DNA from 2 places in the Sporosarcina pasadenensis genome. Region 1 is predicted to be linked to the other one. Evidence: riboswitches for the same ligand, from Rfam matches in the RefSeq annotation. Region 1 holds a riboswitch; the other holds the start of a gene.

Region 1 (7,898 bases):
CTGTCGACGCACAACAAGGAAATGTGGGAGCGCAGCGAACCGAAATTGCGTATCGATCTAGGTGCCGAATCGCCGCAATTATGAACAAACTGTGAAACTTGGTGACCTCTACCACTTCGGAGGTTGAATGTCTGAGAAAAAGGAAGTACACTGAAATTACAGCTTGCGATTGTAAGCTAGGACAACCGGAAAGTGCGCCATCTGTCAATTGCTGGTTCAACACAACCCAAGCATTGTTCCATCATTTGATAGACCGCATTCGACGGTAAAAAAGCTTTGCCCCACTGATTCAATTCAGAAGGGCAAAGCTTTTTTGATTTGTGAACGTTAAACTTCTCGTTAATGCACTTATAACTTCTCGTTCACTGTCCGAGAGTTCTCATTAATTCCATAAGACTTCTCGTTCTCCATCCAAAAGTTCTCAATAAAGCCTCAATACTTCTCATTCACTCTCCAGAACTTCTCGTTAAATCCCAGAAACCGCTCAATCACTACGTCACTCAAAGAAAGAGAAAGGGAACAGTTCGAATGTGCCGGAGTCGTGGTCATCGCCGTTTCGCTGTTCACGCAAGTTTTTGTCGGTGCACAGCTTTTGCGGCATGTCTTTCTCCTTTAAATACATAAGCCGCTGCTTCGGGCATTCGTTGACTGCGATGCCGCCGGTTTCGACGTCGACGATGACGCCGCTCACACCTTTCGGAGGAATGAACGGCTCCGGAGTTTTGCCCGCGTGGACAGTTTCCATGAAGTCGATCCATATTTTCTTCGAGGCGGCCTTGTCTTCAGGCTCCGTCAATTGCTGGCCCACGTCATAGCCCGTCCAGATCCCCGCCGTAAGCGAAGGGGTGTAGCCGATCAAGTATTGGTCGGATATGGTCGTGCCTGATTTTGCCGCGTACGGCCGTTTTTGCTTCGAGCGCATTGACAGCCCTGTCGAGATGGAGTAATCGTTGAAAACCGGGTCGAACATGCCCGTCAGCAAATGGGTGAGCACGAATGCGTCCTGCTCGGTGATGACCCGCTTAGTGATCTTCTTTGGCTGTTCGTACACCGTTTTCCCGTCCGCGTCCGTGATCGAAAGAATCGTCGTCGGTTCCACTTCCAATCCTCCCGACGAAAGCCGGTTATATGCGTTTGTCATCTCCAGTAAAGTAACGGTCGAAGTGCCCAAAGCGACAGCGGGCGATTCCTGGAACTTGACGTCGAGCCCGAGCCGTTCCGCCATTTTATTGAACTTTTTATATCCGATATCCTCAAGCGTCTTCACGGCGTAAATATTATCCGAAATGGCGATCGCCTGCGCGAGGGAGATCGGATGTCCCGCAAACTTGCCGTTAATGTTTTTCGGCTCATACGTCGAGCGGCCTTCGTCATACGTGAAGATCGTCCGTTCCGTCGACATGAAAGTAAGCGGATTATAGCCATCCTCGAGCGCCGCCGCGTACAGGATCGGCTTCATCGCGGACCCCGGCTGCCGTTTCGCCTGCGTTACCCGGTTGAAAGGGCTCTCTCTGTAATCAATCCCTCCGACGAGCGAAGTGATTGCCCCGGTTTCAGGCTCCATTGACATGAAGCCGACTTGCAACCCGCTATCCGGCATCCATTTATTGATGTATTCCTCCGCCGTCTGCTGGTGATGCGGGTCGAGCGTCGTCCGGATCGTCCAGCCGCCTTCCGCAGGATAGCGGCCCTTTTTATTCAAAATCTGCTCCGCTTCCCGCCACACTTCATCCAAAAAGTATGGGGCGACCCGCTTCATGTCCTTCCAGTCCTCGGTCTTCAGTGTCACCGCCACGTCCACCGCGCGCTGCCGCTGCACTTCGGTAATGAAACCCTGTTCCTCCATGAGGGAGAGGATCAGCAATTGGCGATTTCGGGAACGCTCCGGATTATCCAACGGGTCGTAAACGGATGGCCCTTTCGCAATCGCTGTAATGACCGCAGCTTCTTCAAGTGTCAAATCACTAACCGACTTCGCGAAATAAAACCTGCTTGCCGCCTCGACACCGTACATTCCATGACCGAAATAGATCGTATTCAAATAGCCTTCCAATATGACATCTTTGTCGTAAAAAGTTTCCAACCGATACGCATAGAGCGATTCTTTTATTTTCCGGTTCCATGATTTTTCATGTGTCAAAAACAAATTCCGGGCATACTGCATAGTGATGGAGCTCGCGCCTTCCGCTTTCCGCATCGTCTTCACGTCTTTCAAAACAGCCCCGGCAATCCGTTTGTAATCAAACCCGTTATGTTCATAAAAATTGCGGTCCTCCGTCGCGATGACTGCGTCAATCAGGAACGGAGAAATTTCATCTAAACCTACCCAATACCGACGCTCCGCGGAAAACTTGTCGCCGATTTGCCGTCCGTTCTTATCGAGGAACACGCTCGCTTTCGGCACGCTCAACGAAGGGGCGCCCGTAATTTGCGCATAAAGGCGAAGGCATAGAAACATAGTGAAAAACGCCGTCAGCGCCGTTACAATCAGCAGGCCGATCCGTCGAGTGAAGTTTTTTCTTTTCTTTTTCTTTATATAATCGACTCGTCTCATACAATCCCTTCTCCCACCGTTCTTTCCAGTCAGTATGGAACAGGCGCGGACAGATTAAACGGGAATTCGATAAAAACATAGATTTGATTCCGACAATTCACGATGTATTGGAATAGTGGGGAGAAAAACGATATAATGAATAGATATTTTGAACGTCAAGGGCGGTGCAAGAGTGGAATCAAATAAGGATGGACAAATCGTCGATGTCCGGCTCCAATCAACAATCCGGCATGTTGGCCAAGCTGCGGACAAGCATGAACTGGAAGCGTCGGGTACATTGATTGAAAAAGCGGGAAAGACTTATTTGCGATTTGTGGAAGATTTGAACGGTGAACAAGTGCGGACGACGGTGAAGCTGGAAGAGGGAGACGCATTGATCATGCGGAACGGAGCGGTTCAAATGCGCTTGCCGTTCTCGCTCGACGAAATGCGACCGGGCACGTATGGCAACGGTCCGGCAACTTTCGATCTCCTCGTGAAGACGACGAAGCTGGAAGTCGGGGCGGACAAATTCACGGCGCATTATGAGCTGCATGCGGAAGGCGCATTGCTCGGCAGACACGAACTGACGATTACATATACGGAGGGACAAAAATGAACGCAGTTGAAAAGATCCAACAGGAAATAAAAGACGCATTCCGCGAGGCGGTGCTCGCTTCGGGACTGGCGGAGGAATCCGTAATGCCGGATATCATCCTTGAAACGCCGAAAAACAAAGAGAACGGGGACTATGCAACGAATATCGCGATGCAATTGACGAAAATCGCGAAAAAGCCGCCTCGTGCCATTGCGGAAGCTATCCTTGAGAAATTGGACACATCTTCGACTTCCATCAATTCATTGGAAATTGCGGGACCAGGGTTCATCAACATCAAGCTGAAAAGCGATTATTTAGGGGAAGTCGTGAAAACGGTACTTGCCCAAGGAGCCGATTACGGCCGTTCTACGTATGGCGAGAATCTAAAGGTCCAAGTCGAATTCGTCTCGGCAAATCCGACGGGCGACTTGCATCTAGGCCATGCGCGTGGGGCGTCGATCGGTGATTCACTGTGCAATATCCTCGATTTTGCGGGCTTTGACGTTTCACGGGAATATTACATCAATGACGCGGGCAATCAAGTGAATAACTTGGCCCTTTCAGTCGAGGCGCGATACTTCCAAGCATTGGGTCTTGAAAAGGAAATGCCGGAGGACGGCTATCATGGACAGGACATCATTGATATCGGCAAAAAGCTTGCTGAGGAATTTGGCGATCAGTACGTGAACGTCCCTGAAAAGGAGCGTCAGGATTTCTTCCGGAAATACGGACTTGAATTCGAATTGGCGAAACTGAAGAAGGACTTGGAAGATTTCCGCGTACCCTTCGATAATTGGTTCTCGGAAACGTCGCTCTATACGGACGGGAAGATCGGAATCGCTCTCGATAAATTGCGCGCGAACGGACATGTATTCGAAGAGGACGGCGCGACGTGGTTCCGCTCGACGACATTCGGGGACGATAAAGACCGCGTCCTCATTAAGAATGACGGCACATACACATATTTGACGCCGGACATCGCGTACCACGAAGACAAGCTCCGCCGCGGCTTCGACAAGCTCATCAACATTTGGGGAGCTGACCACCATGGGTACATTCCGCGGATGAAAGCGGCAATCGAGGCGCTCGGCTACGACCGCGATACGCTTGAAGTGGAAGTTGCGCAAATGGTGCAGCTTTATAAGGATGGCGAGAAATTCAAAATGAGCAAACGTACCGGAAAAGCGGTTACGTTGCGCGAACTCGTCGAAGAGGTCGGCTTGGACGCTGTCCGTTATTTCTTCGCGATGCGCTCCGCCGATTCGCAAATGGACTTCGATTTGGATTTGGCCATTTCGCAATCCAATGAAAACCCGGTTTATTATTCGCAATACGCGCACGCGCGTATTTCATCAATTCTCCGTCAAGCGGATGAAGCGAACCTTGCAGCATCGACGGAACATGTTGAGTTATTGCAGACGGAAAAGGAATTGTCGTTGCTGAAGAAAATCGGCGACTTCCCGCGTGCCGTCAGCGATTCTGCTCGACTCCGCTCACCGCACCGGATTACAAACTACATCCAGGAGCTGGCAGCAGAATTCCACAGTTTCTACAACGCTGAAAAAGTGCTCGATCCGGACAACCGCGACCTGTCCGAAGCGCGTCTAGCATTGATTACAGCAACACGCACGACAATCGCCAACGCATTGAAACTCATCGGCGTTGCCGCACCAGAAAGAATGTAAAAATGATACGCCCCTCCGAATGTGGAGGGGCGTTTTTTTGACCAAATACGCTCAAAAGCTGTGAAATACGCATAAATTCCCGGAAAGAAGCATAAACCCGGGAAAAGACGCATAAATCCTAGAAACTACGCATAAACGCTAATAATGACGCATAAATCCTAATAATTACGCATAAACCCGAAAATGCACCCTCTCGACATCGCACAAAACTATAGTATAATTAATGCGAATCACAATTACATAACCAAACGTGAAGGTGCCCCGCCGTCAACGCTGGGGTTAAAAGGGAAGCCGGTTCGATTCCGGCGCGGTCCCGCCACTGTACATGCTCGCAAGCCGCAAGTTGCCACTGGAGAAATTCCGGGAAGGCGCGGTACGCGATGAGCATAAGCCAGGAGACCTGCCTTCATGAGTCACCCGTACCCTACGAGGATAGGTTTGGTGGAAATCAGCGCTGTTCTGTTGCTGTATTTTTACTAAACACATTCCTCCGTCCACAAAACGGGGGATTTTTATTTGGAACAAACAGGAGGAAATTGGAATGAAGAAGATGTGGCAGCTTTGGCTAACAGCAATCCTAGCGACGTTCCTGCTCGCGGCATGCGGCACGGAAAACGCGGAGAAAGACAACAAACCAGCAACAGAAAATACACAGAAAGAAGCGAAGACTGCGGAAGCGGCATTCCCGGTCACGCTTACAGATGCGGTCGGCAATGACATTACGCTCGAACAAGCCCCTGAAACAATCGTCTCCATGATTCCGAGCAATACGGAAATCCTGTTCGCGCTCGGCCTGAACGACGAAATTGTCGGCGTCAACGATTGGGATAACTATCCGGAAGAAGCATTGGAGAAAGAGAAAATCGGCGGACAGGAATTCAATGTCGAAAAGATCGTCTCGATGACACCGGATATCGTGTTCGCTCATGAATCGATGCTTGGCATTAGCGACGAAGGCTTGCAACAGCTCCGCGACGCGGGAATCAATGTATTCGTCGTGAAAAATGCGGCGGATTTCGAAGAGACATACGAAACGATTGAAACGCTCGGCAAGGCGACTGGCAAATCTGAAGAAGCCGCTACAATCATCGAGGATATGAAAGCGAAAGTCGAAGAAGTTCTCGCGAAAACAGCAACTGTCGAGAATAAAAAACGTGTACTCATTGAAAACTCGGATGCGCCAGAAATTTATGCTCCGGGGAAAAATACATTCATGCAAGAAATGCTTGATATGATCGGTGCTGAAAACATTGTAACGGAAGAAGACTGGGTCATGATCAGCCCGGAGGAAATCGTCAGCCAGAACCCTGACGTCATCCTCATCATGTACAGCTATGTGCCGGATATCGTTGAAAGTGTGAAAAACCGGGACGGCTTCGGTGACATCACTGCTGTCAAAGAAGATGCGGTCGTCCAAGTCAATGAAGACATAACGAGCCGCACAGGTCCACGTCTCGCAATCGGCCTGGAAGAAGTGGCAAAAGCCATCTATCCGGAGGCGTTTGGTGAATAAAGCAACACTCGCCTACATCGTGTCCGCCGCCACACTTATCGTGGCGGTATGGCTCGGTGTTTCGATTGGAACCGTTAAAATTCCGATCAGCACGTTTTGGGATGCGTCTGATACGACCGCCTCAAATATCCTATGGAAAATCCGAATGCCCCGCGTCATTTTAGCAGGGCTTGTCGGTGCAGCGCTCGCCATTTCAGGAGCCGCTTTCCAAGGATTGCTGAAAAACCCGCTTGCTGATCCATACACACTCGGAGTGTCATCCGGCGCCTCGGTGGGTGCTGTCGTGACACTCTTTTTCGGTTTGTCGATTCCAATCCTAGGCACATACACTTTACCTGTCTTCAGCATGATCGGGGCCGCCTTAACGATGTTCCTCGTCATCGGCTTCGCAAGGCTCGTCGACCGTTCCATGAAAATGGAGACGATCATCCTCACCGGGATCATCTTCGGTTCATTTTTAGGCTCCGTCCTGTCGCTCATGATCGCGCTAACCGGTGAAGAGCTGCGGCAGATCATCGGCTGGCTGCTCGGTAGCGTCTCGATGCGCGGCTGGAATTACATCGTCATGGTACTTCCATTTGTCATCATCGGTACCTTCATTCTTTGGATGAACCGCAGGGAATTGAATGCCATGCTGTTCGGCGAGGAACGCGCACATCATCTAGGCGTCAACGTCAAACGCCGCAAATTCATGATTCTCATCGGCGGTTCCATTTTGACAGGTTCAGCTGTTGCTGTATCAGGAACGATCGGCTTCGTCGGCCTTGTCGTCCCGCATATGACACGCCTCATGTGGGGATCCGATCACCGGCATCTCCTTACATTGTCATTCATGAACGGTGCATCATTGCTCATCATTTGCGATCTCATCGCTCGAACGATCATTTCTCCTTCAGAACTACCGGTCGGCGTCATTACAGCGTTCATCGGCGCGCCGGTGTTCGCGTACATTTTCTATAGACAGAGAAGGAAAGGGGCTATGTAATATGCTGCAAGTCGACAATCTTTCCGGCGGCTACGGAAAAGAGCCGATCGTCAAAAACATTTCGTTTCGTGTGAATAAAGGCGAAATCCTCGGCATTCTTGGCCCGAACGGTAGCGGGAAATCGACGCTACTGAAAATCATTTCGGGCATCTTGCCGGCCCAATCTGGAACTGTCCGGATCGACGGGGAGGACGCTAAAGCTTATTCCCAAAAGCAGTTCGCGAAAAAGGTGGCGGTCCTTCCGCAGCTGCATGCGCACGCCTTCTCGCATACCGTGAAAGACACCGTCTCGCTCGGCAGATATCCGCACCAGACCGGGCTTTTTTCATCCTGGTCCGATGAAGACGAGCGGGCGGTGACGGAGGCGCTTGCCTACACCGGCGTCACCCGCTACAAAGATACGGCAATCGAACTGCTTTCGGGAGGCGAACAGCAACGAGTATTCGTCGCGCAGGCGCTCGCGCAAGAGGCACCAATCCTCCTGCTCGACGAACCGACGAACCATCTCGACATCGCCCACCAGCAACAATTGCTCGACACGATCCGTAACCACGCCATCGAAAAGGGTGTCACCGTCATCTCCG
Region 2 (7,898 bases), on a different contig from region 1:
TGATCTTAAGGAAAGCTTCCTGCTCCGCTTTCGACAAATTCGGAAATTGTTTCACATCCTGCGTCATATCGACTTCATTCGCCGTCCAAAAAAGGGAGCGGATTTTTTGTCGCAATGTGTAGAAATGAGGATGGGCAAGGTCATTCCAATTCAGAATGCCGCTCGCTTTCCCCCCGAATATCGCTGTTGATTTATTTTGATGTGCCGGGTTCAGCACTTTAACGCGTGTAAGTGTCGCCAATGTTGTAAAACTCCTTTCGACCATTCAATGACTTTTTGTTCCTGCGTACCACGAGGGCTTTGCTCGATTGTAAGAGGTTCAACTTCAGAATCATAAAACCGCGCCAGTTTAACAGCGGCATGGCAAAAGAGCTCATCCCCTCCAAACTGTGTATCTCCGGTTCCGAAGACGTAGACGTTTCTCGGTTTGAACCCAATATCCGCGACAAAATCCTTCACTTCGTCAGGCGTGGCACCCTTGTCCCATGTGAATGAACCGAGAATCATTGCATCGACCTCGCGTGGATTCGGCAACGGGCCGGTTCCAATCCGATGCATGGTTACGTCCATTCCTTCCGACAGCAGCGTCTCCTCCACTATTTCTGCCACTTCCTCCGTATTGCCGCTCCACGATGCATACGCAATCAGGAATGACACCATTCGCACTCCTCGATATCGGAAGCTGTCGACCTCATGTAATACGTCGTCTTCATGCCTGATTTCCAAGCCTGCATATGCAAATCGAGGAGGACGGACGCACGGATATTGTTCGGCACATAGACGTTGAAAGAAATTGCCTGGTCAATATGGCGCTGTCTTGCCGCATTCTGCTTGATGGACCAGCGCTGATCGACAATATACGCGGAACGGCGGTACACATCATATGTGTTGTGATCGAGATCCGGCGCAATGACCGGCAGCTTGTAGTCTTTCTTTTCCTCGTGATAGAACGCTTTGAAGATTGGATCGATGGAAGCTGTAGATCCTGCGATGACGGACGTAGAGCTATTCGGCGCAACCGCCATCAAATAACCGTTTCGGATGCCATTCGTCGCCACGTCGATTCGCAATTCCCGCCATTCCTTCGAATCGTATCCACGTTGTTCGAAATAAATCCCGTTTTGCCAATCCGATCCTTCGAATAAAGGGTAAGCCCCTTTTTCACTCGCCAATTCCATCGATGCTTTGATCGTTAAATAGGCAATTTTCTCGTATAGTTCATCCGCATAGTCAACTGCCTCATCCGATTCCCATTGGATATTCTTCAAAGCGAGCAGATGGTGCCAACCGAATGTTCCGAGCCCGATGCCGCGGTATCGGCCATTGGTCCGTTGCGCCTGGACGACCGGAATTTTATTCAAATCGATGACGTTGTCGAGCATGCGGACTTGGATTTTGATGAGTCGCCCCAATACGTCCGCAGGTACTGCACGTCCAAGGTTGATGGACGACAAGTTACAAACGACGAAGTCTCCCGGTTTAGAGCGTGTTACTACAATATCGTCCTCAAGCGTTACAGTTTCAAACTCAGTCGGACTCATATTTTGCATGATTTCTGTGCAAAGGTTACTCGAATACACCATCCCTTCATGCTTATTCGGATTGGCGCGGTTTACTTCATCACGGTAAAACATAAATGGCGTCCCTGTTTCAAGCTGGCTGCGCATGATACGTTTCATAATTTCAATCGCCGGCACGGTCTCCTTCGTCAATTCAGGGTGGTTGACACATTCCTCATACTTCTGACGGAATGAACCGCTTCCCTTAGTTTCATCATAATGATCCTCAAGCGAATACCCCATTACAGTCCGCACTTCATGCGGGTCGAATAAATGCCAGTCGTCTCGTGCTTCGACTTGCTCCATGAATATATCCGGCAGGCAGACGCCCGTGAAAATATCATGCGCACGCAAGCGATCATCCCCGTTGTTCAGCTTGAGATCGAGGAATGTGAAGATGTCCTTATGCCACACATCCAGGTAGACGGCAATTGCACCCTGACGCTGGCCGAGTTGATCGACGCTGACGGCCGTATTGTTTAGTTGCTTGATCCATGGAAGGACGCCGCTTGATGCCCCTTTGAACCCTCTTATCGAAGAGCCGCGGGAACGGACCTTGCCCATGTAAACGCCGATGCCGCCACCGTATTTCGATAGATTGGCAATATCAGTATTGCTGTCGTAAATGCCTTGCAGCGAATCATCTACAGTATCGATAAAGCAGCTCGACAGCTGTCCATGCGGTTTGCCCGCGTTCGCAAGCGTCGGCGTCGCGACCGTCATATAGAGATTGCTCATCGCCCAATACGCCTCGGCAATTTTATCGAGACGATTTTCCGTTTCATTTTGCATGAGCGTCATCGCAATAATGAGCCAACGTTCTTGTGGAAGCTCGACTGGCTGTTTGTTGAAATCAACTGCAGCATAACGATCCATCAACGTTTTCAACCCGATGTAAGTGAATAGCTTGTCCCGCTCTGGCTTTATGATTTGACCAAGCTTCTCCAATTCATCACGTGAATATTTTTCAAGCAATTCTGTTGTATACAAGCCTTTCTGAACGAGCCTCTCCACATGCTCGGCAAAATTCGTGTAAGCTTTCGTGCCCCGCAACTGTTCCTGACGAGAATAAACTTCCTGCAAATAGATCCGCGCAGCTACAAATGTCCAGTACGCTGAGGCTTCGTCAATATTGCTGAGCGCCTCCAAAATCATTGCTTTCGACCAGTCAGAGTCGGTACCTTCAGGATGACGCTCTCTCCAGCGTCGACTCGCTGAAATAAGCGCTTCCAACTTCTCCGCCCCAAATTCAGCTTGCAGCTTGTCCATAATGTCTGTTCTTTCAGTAATGAGTGTCATTCAATCCATCTCCTTTTAGCTTTGAAATGAAAAAAGCGATGATTCCACCTCTTCGGTGGAGTCATCGCTCATGGTTTTTGATTAGGAAACAGATCGGGATTCGCTTGAAAAATGAAAGCAAAGAACCCGCTCGCTTCCACCTCTCAACCCCCGAAGAAAGTGTCGCTTGACGATGGACGGCAGGTCTACTGGCTAACGCTTCCTCCTTCCGTCTCCCTTCCCGCTAGCCAAAGCTGCAGTGGTTTTGAGACGGTCGTCTGCGTTTACAGTTGCGGGGACAGCTCCGATTTGCGGATTCCCTATTAAACCGATAACGGTACCATTCCATCGTTCAATACTATATGTTGTGCCTTATGTACATCTACTACCCTAACATGTTGTGTTTTAATCGTAAATAGGTAGAAAGATATTTTATGAGTTTTAATTAAATTTTCGGGTGACCACAGGAATTTCCGGTATTGCTGGTTCTCCCAACACTGTCGCTTTGGTCGCAGTCTTGCGACTCAATCCTACAAAAGTAAAATAATTTACAATTCACTCTATACTTCCATAGACTAGTATGTAATGATACACATAAAAAGGAGGTATTGATGATGGCTGATTTAACTGCAATGATGGCTTGGACGTTTACGGAAGAAGTTGCTGTTCCCGACGAGATTACGGATTTGCTCATTGACGGTGAAGTGGCTGAGGTTGCTTATAAAACAATCCGGGACGTTGCGGTTGTGACAAACAAACGATTTATCATCGCGGACAAGCAAGGGTTAACAGGTAAAAAGGTGGAGATCTACACAATTCCATTCAAGTCGATCAATATGTATTCCACTGAAAATGCAGGACGGATCGATTTTAATGCTGAAATTGAATTGTGGACGAAGGCAGGAAAATTCAAATTGAATTTGAATAAAAAAGTCGATGTCCGTAAACTCGATAAAATCATAGCGAATGCCATACTTTAAATGACAGAGCCGTGCAATTGGATCCACGGGATCATTTGTCAGGGAGAAAAAATCAAATAACAAACTACTCGGAGACACAATTCAAAAATAAATTAGGTGTCTCATTTTTGCTACTGCATCAACACTAGTTGAAGATGGAGTTTATCACAAAAAATAAACTGAAACAAAAGGTCGGGTGTGTATGATAAAAATGCGAATAATGACTGGGGCCTATCTTTTTTGTGACAATAAACTTTTGATGTTGAAACGTTCCAAAGATAGAGCATTAGCATCTAATTTATGGACTGGAATTGGTGGACATGTCGAAGCTAATGAACATAATAATCCTGAAGAGTCTTGTTTAAGAGAGATTTTCGAAGAGACGGGAATAAGAAGGAATGAAATAGAGCAACTTAAACTTCGTTATATATTAATGCGAAGAAGCAAAGATGAAATTCGCCAACACTATATTTATTTCGGAAATACATCAAAGTTGAATTTTATAAATTCAGATGAAGGTGCTCTGCATTGGATAGACCTTTCGAAGATTTTAAACTTAGAAATGCCTTTGACCGTTAGTCATATGCTTAATCATTATTTCAATGATCCGAATGAACAATCGGTGTATATAGGGTCAGTTAATCACTCGAAGATGGAATGGTCTTGTCTCGCTGAATAGCTTCACTTCTTTATTTAATAAAGAGGTAGGTTAGTGGAAATAATGGAGGCTATATATGAAGAATGCATTAGCTGTGTCTTTTTTATTGATTATACTAATTCTCTCTGCATGTAATAATGTAGTCGATAATGAACCAGAAGAAAGTATTGATGCTTCAACTGATCAAATTGACGGTAGAGACAATAAGGCTCGAATCCTAAAGGTTGATACAGATTTAGAAGTGAAAAACGGATGGCATATTGCTCCAGAAGGTGTTCATACAATGACTATCTCTGCGGAAGTAGAAAATGTTGAAACGATACTATTTTGGATAACCCCAACAGGAACAGGGACTTGGGGGGAAAGAACTCTTATTGGCCACGACATAGATGGAAATGATGGATGGTCTATTGAATGGGAGTTTGGCGATAGGACATTCCACGACCATATTACTGTTCAGGCTTTGGGAAGCGATTTTGCAACACTAGCAAGCGAGACATTGAATGTTCATTCTGTTAACGAGGCGGATGGGGAATAATTTAATATGATATTCATTTATTACTTGAAGAATGTTGATCTGCTAACAGCCGAAGTTCATCATCAAATTGTCATAGTAAAACTGCACCTCCAATTGTCAGATGGGTGTCCAACAATTGGGGTGAAGTTCAATTTATGAGCGTTTTTAATTTCTATTGGTTAGTTTCTGTTGTAGTAGAAACGATTAGGGTCCTATTTACACTCAAATAGCGATTTTCTCCCCGTCAACCGAACCCGTTATCGGATGCCTGTCTTTCATTTACTCAAATCAATTGGTGTTAATGCCTTAGTTTCTTTAATAAAAACAAAACCATCATACCGGCTGCCGACTCTCGATGACACATAATTACCATACGCTTCGAATTCCGGATTATAGACAACCCCGATGGCGCGATGGCCGATCCATTCGTTGAATAAATGACGGTTCTCCTCTGTAAACAGAATGACTTGATCCTCTGCTTTTGCCGCATGCATATGCCCTTCCCATGAATTGAACTTGGCGGGTGGCACATTCATCTCTTGAAACGGTTCTCCCCAGCTTTCGCCGGCAATGACGGTCCCTTCATACGTCCCAAAGCCGATGGCAAATGTGTCTTCCATTCCATATTTCTCCCGGACGAGCTGCCCGACGTTAATCATATCGTGGTCGGCCATCGATGTTTCGGACGCATCGCCGACATGAGTGTTATGTTCCCAAATAATAATTTTGGCGTCTTCCCCGTGATAATTCAAGATTTCACCGATCGCCTCCACCATATGCATATCGCGTATATTCCACGAGATGGCGTCGTCCTGCATCATCGCTCGATAATACGATTCCGCATTTTTCGCAACTAATGCATTCATCGTCACATTCAAGTCTTTCTCCTGTTCATTCGAATAAAGGTCTTCATGACTGCGGATCGTAGTCAGCAAGTTTGTAACTTCCCGGATGCATTCCTCCGTGAAATGGGCGGTCGACAGCGCATAGTGCTCCGGCATCCGGTTGTACGGCTCAAAACAGGAGAATGCCTTTTTCGCCAACTCTAGATCCATTTCATACTGTGGATTCTCCCGCAGAAAGCGAAGCACTTCATCGATGGATTCATACAAGCTATACATATCGATGCCGTAAAACCCTGTTTTTTCGGCTTCTTCCTTGCCGTCATTATCGACTTTCAACCATTCAACAAGCTCCTCGACTTCTTCATTCGCCCACATCCACGTCGGCCAGCGATTGAAGGACTCCGTCAAAACTTGACGAGCAGATCTCCCTTCTTCATCAAACCCTTTCACATATCGATTGACCGACTGAGCAGATGGCCAATCGCCCTCCACCGCAATGATGGTAAATCCTTTTTCCTGAATCAGTCGTTTGGATAAAGCCGCCCGAACTTTGTAAAACTCTGAAGTTCCATGCGTCGCTTCACCTAGCATGACAATTCGGGCATCTCCAATTCTGTCCAAAATAGTATCGAGCGCTTTATCATTTAACGGGAGTGAATGCTCCTGTATCGCAGAAATCAGTTTTTTCGACAAATCAATCCCTCCTTCATCAATAGCATACCCATGGGGTCTTGTCGGAAACCGGGGGAGTGTTCATCGCAGCGCAAAAAGGTTATCACCGACTCTCGGGCCTTTATCACCGACTCGGGGCACTTTATCACCGACTCTCGTGAATTTATCACCGATTGACTACAATTCAAGGTGTTTTTGAATGAATTTGCTTATCGTTTGCGCATTTTTTCCATGCCAAAAAGGTTTATCACCGTTCAAGCATACTTTATCACCACTCAGATGCACTTTATCACCGCTTAAGCGACGTTTATCACCGCTCGGAAGGCGTTTATCACCACTTTAGCGGACTTTATCACCGTTCGCCCGATTTTCCCCATAAAAAACAACCGCCTACAAGAGACGGTTGCCCAAACTTCTATCGGTCCTCAACTTCCAACGGTCCTTCCCCGTCATCCGGCAGCAGCTTGAAAACCCACTTCCCTTCTTCCTCGTCAAAAGAAACTTCCTCGATAACAACAAAGCCATTGGATAATCTCTCACCCGCCAATGCTAATGCCTTCGCAACGGCCTGCGACTCGGAAAGCTTTGCATTCACCGGCTTATAGTCCGGCATAATCTCGACAAACTTCGCGCTTCCCTGTCCAGGATACGATTCCATTATCGGACCGGACCTTTCCACTTTTACACGTTGGCCGATTTTCAGCTTGTCGGCTTCCGGGAATTTATAATACACAACGTCTACAGTTCCCCCTGCGACAAAAATTCTCCCATCACCGGCGGCCAAGATGAATCCCCCATCTATTACCGGAGTATCCGTGTATGTTTGTTCAGGAGCAATGATAGTCGATTCCCCCGGCTCCGCAACCATCCTTCCGTCTTGCGTAAAATTGATTGTATGATCGGCGAAAAGCTCACGTAGCTCCTGTTGCTGCCCCGGTTTCAGGAAATCATGGGTAACTTCAATATCGCCTGTGATGACATCGACGTACAGACCGAATGAACCCCGTTTCGATTCAATTCCTTTTAACGCTTCCGCGACTTCATCCTGCAAATCGTAAAGCTCCTTTTCCGTATGAGGACTGCGGAATATATAGATCGGTTCCGCCAAAATCTCGCCTGCATCCACTTTCGGCTGCAGCTGATCAAGCAATTGATGAACACGTTCATCCGGCTCTTTGACTCCAATCCACACGCCGGATTGCTCAGCACCTTTCGTCTGTAGTTCAAAGAAGATGACGCCTTCTTGACGAATGCCACCTTCGCCGTAGACTTTTTCCACCGCCTCGATGGCAGCGGGTCCCTCAATTGTATTAACGTTCAAATCCTCCACCGTTTCTATCGTAGGCTCCTCAAACTCAGGGGGCGTTTCTATAGTGGCCCTCTTGTCCCGCTTAGGCGTCTCTTCAACGG

Evidence for each region. A riboswitch is a leader RNA that binds a small molecule or an ion and turns the genes downstream of it on or off. The one in region 1 is predicted to bind cobalamin.
Region 2: linked by a shared signal. The riboswitch ahead of AB1K89_RS13000 (ribonucleoside-diphosphate reductase subunit alpha) and the one ahead of AB1K89_RS14910 (ABC transporter substrate-binding protein) in region 1 are both predicted to bind cobalamin.

The regions. Positions count from the first base shown of each region.
Region 1 covers NZ_JBFEGM010000011.1:99,581-107,478, reverse strand. The annotation lists gene AB1K89_RS14930 (YwhD family protein) at 1-84, shown strand, start outside; gene AB1K89_RS14925 (transglycosylase domain-containing protein) at 497-2,554, opposite strand; gene AB1K89_RS14920 (YwiB family protein) at 2,727-3,152, shown strand; gene argS (arginine--tRNA ligase) at 3,149-4,816, shown strand; cobalamin riboswitch at 5,054-5,238, shown strand; gene AB1K89_RS14910 (ABC transporter substrate-binding protein) at 5,358-6,329, shown strand; gene AB1K89_RS14905 (FecCD family ABC transporter permease) at 6,322-7,314, shown strand; gene AB1K89_RS14900 (adenosylcobinamide amidohydrolase) at 7,316-7,898, shown strand, end outside.
Region 2 covers NZ_JBFEGM010000009.1:39,453-47,350, forward strand. The annotation lists gene AB1K89_RS12990 (ribonucleotide-diphosphate reductase subunit beta) at 1-265, opposite strand, end outside; gene AB1K89_RS12995 (flavodoxin) at 211-660, opposite strand; gene AB1K89_RS13000 (ribonucleoside-diphosphate reductase subunit alpha) at 645-2,858, opposite strand; cobalamin riboswitch at 3,020-3,198, opposite strand; gene AB1K89_RS13005 (PH domain-containing protein) at 3,452-3,817, shown strand; gene AB1K89_RS13010 (NUDIX domain-containing protein) at 3,999-4,475, shown strand; gene AB1K89_RS13015 (hypothetical protein) at 4,531-4,992, shown strand; gene AB1K89_RS13020 (erythromycin esterase family protein) at 5,247-6,509, opposite strand; gene AB1K89_RS13025 (DUF3221 domain-containing protein) at 6,904-7,898, opposite strand, start outside.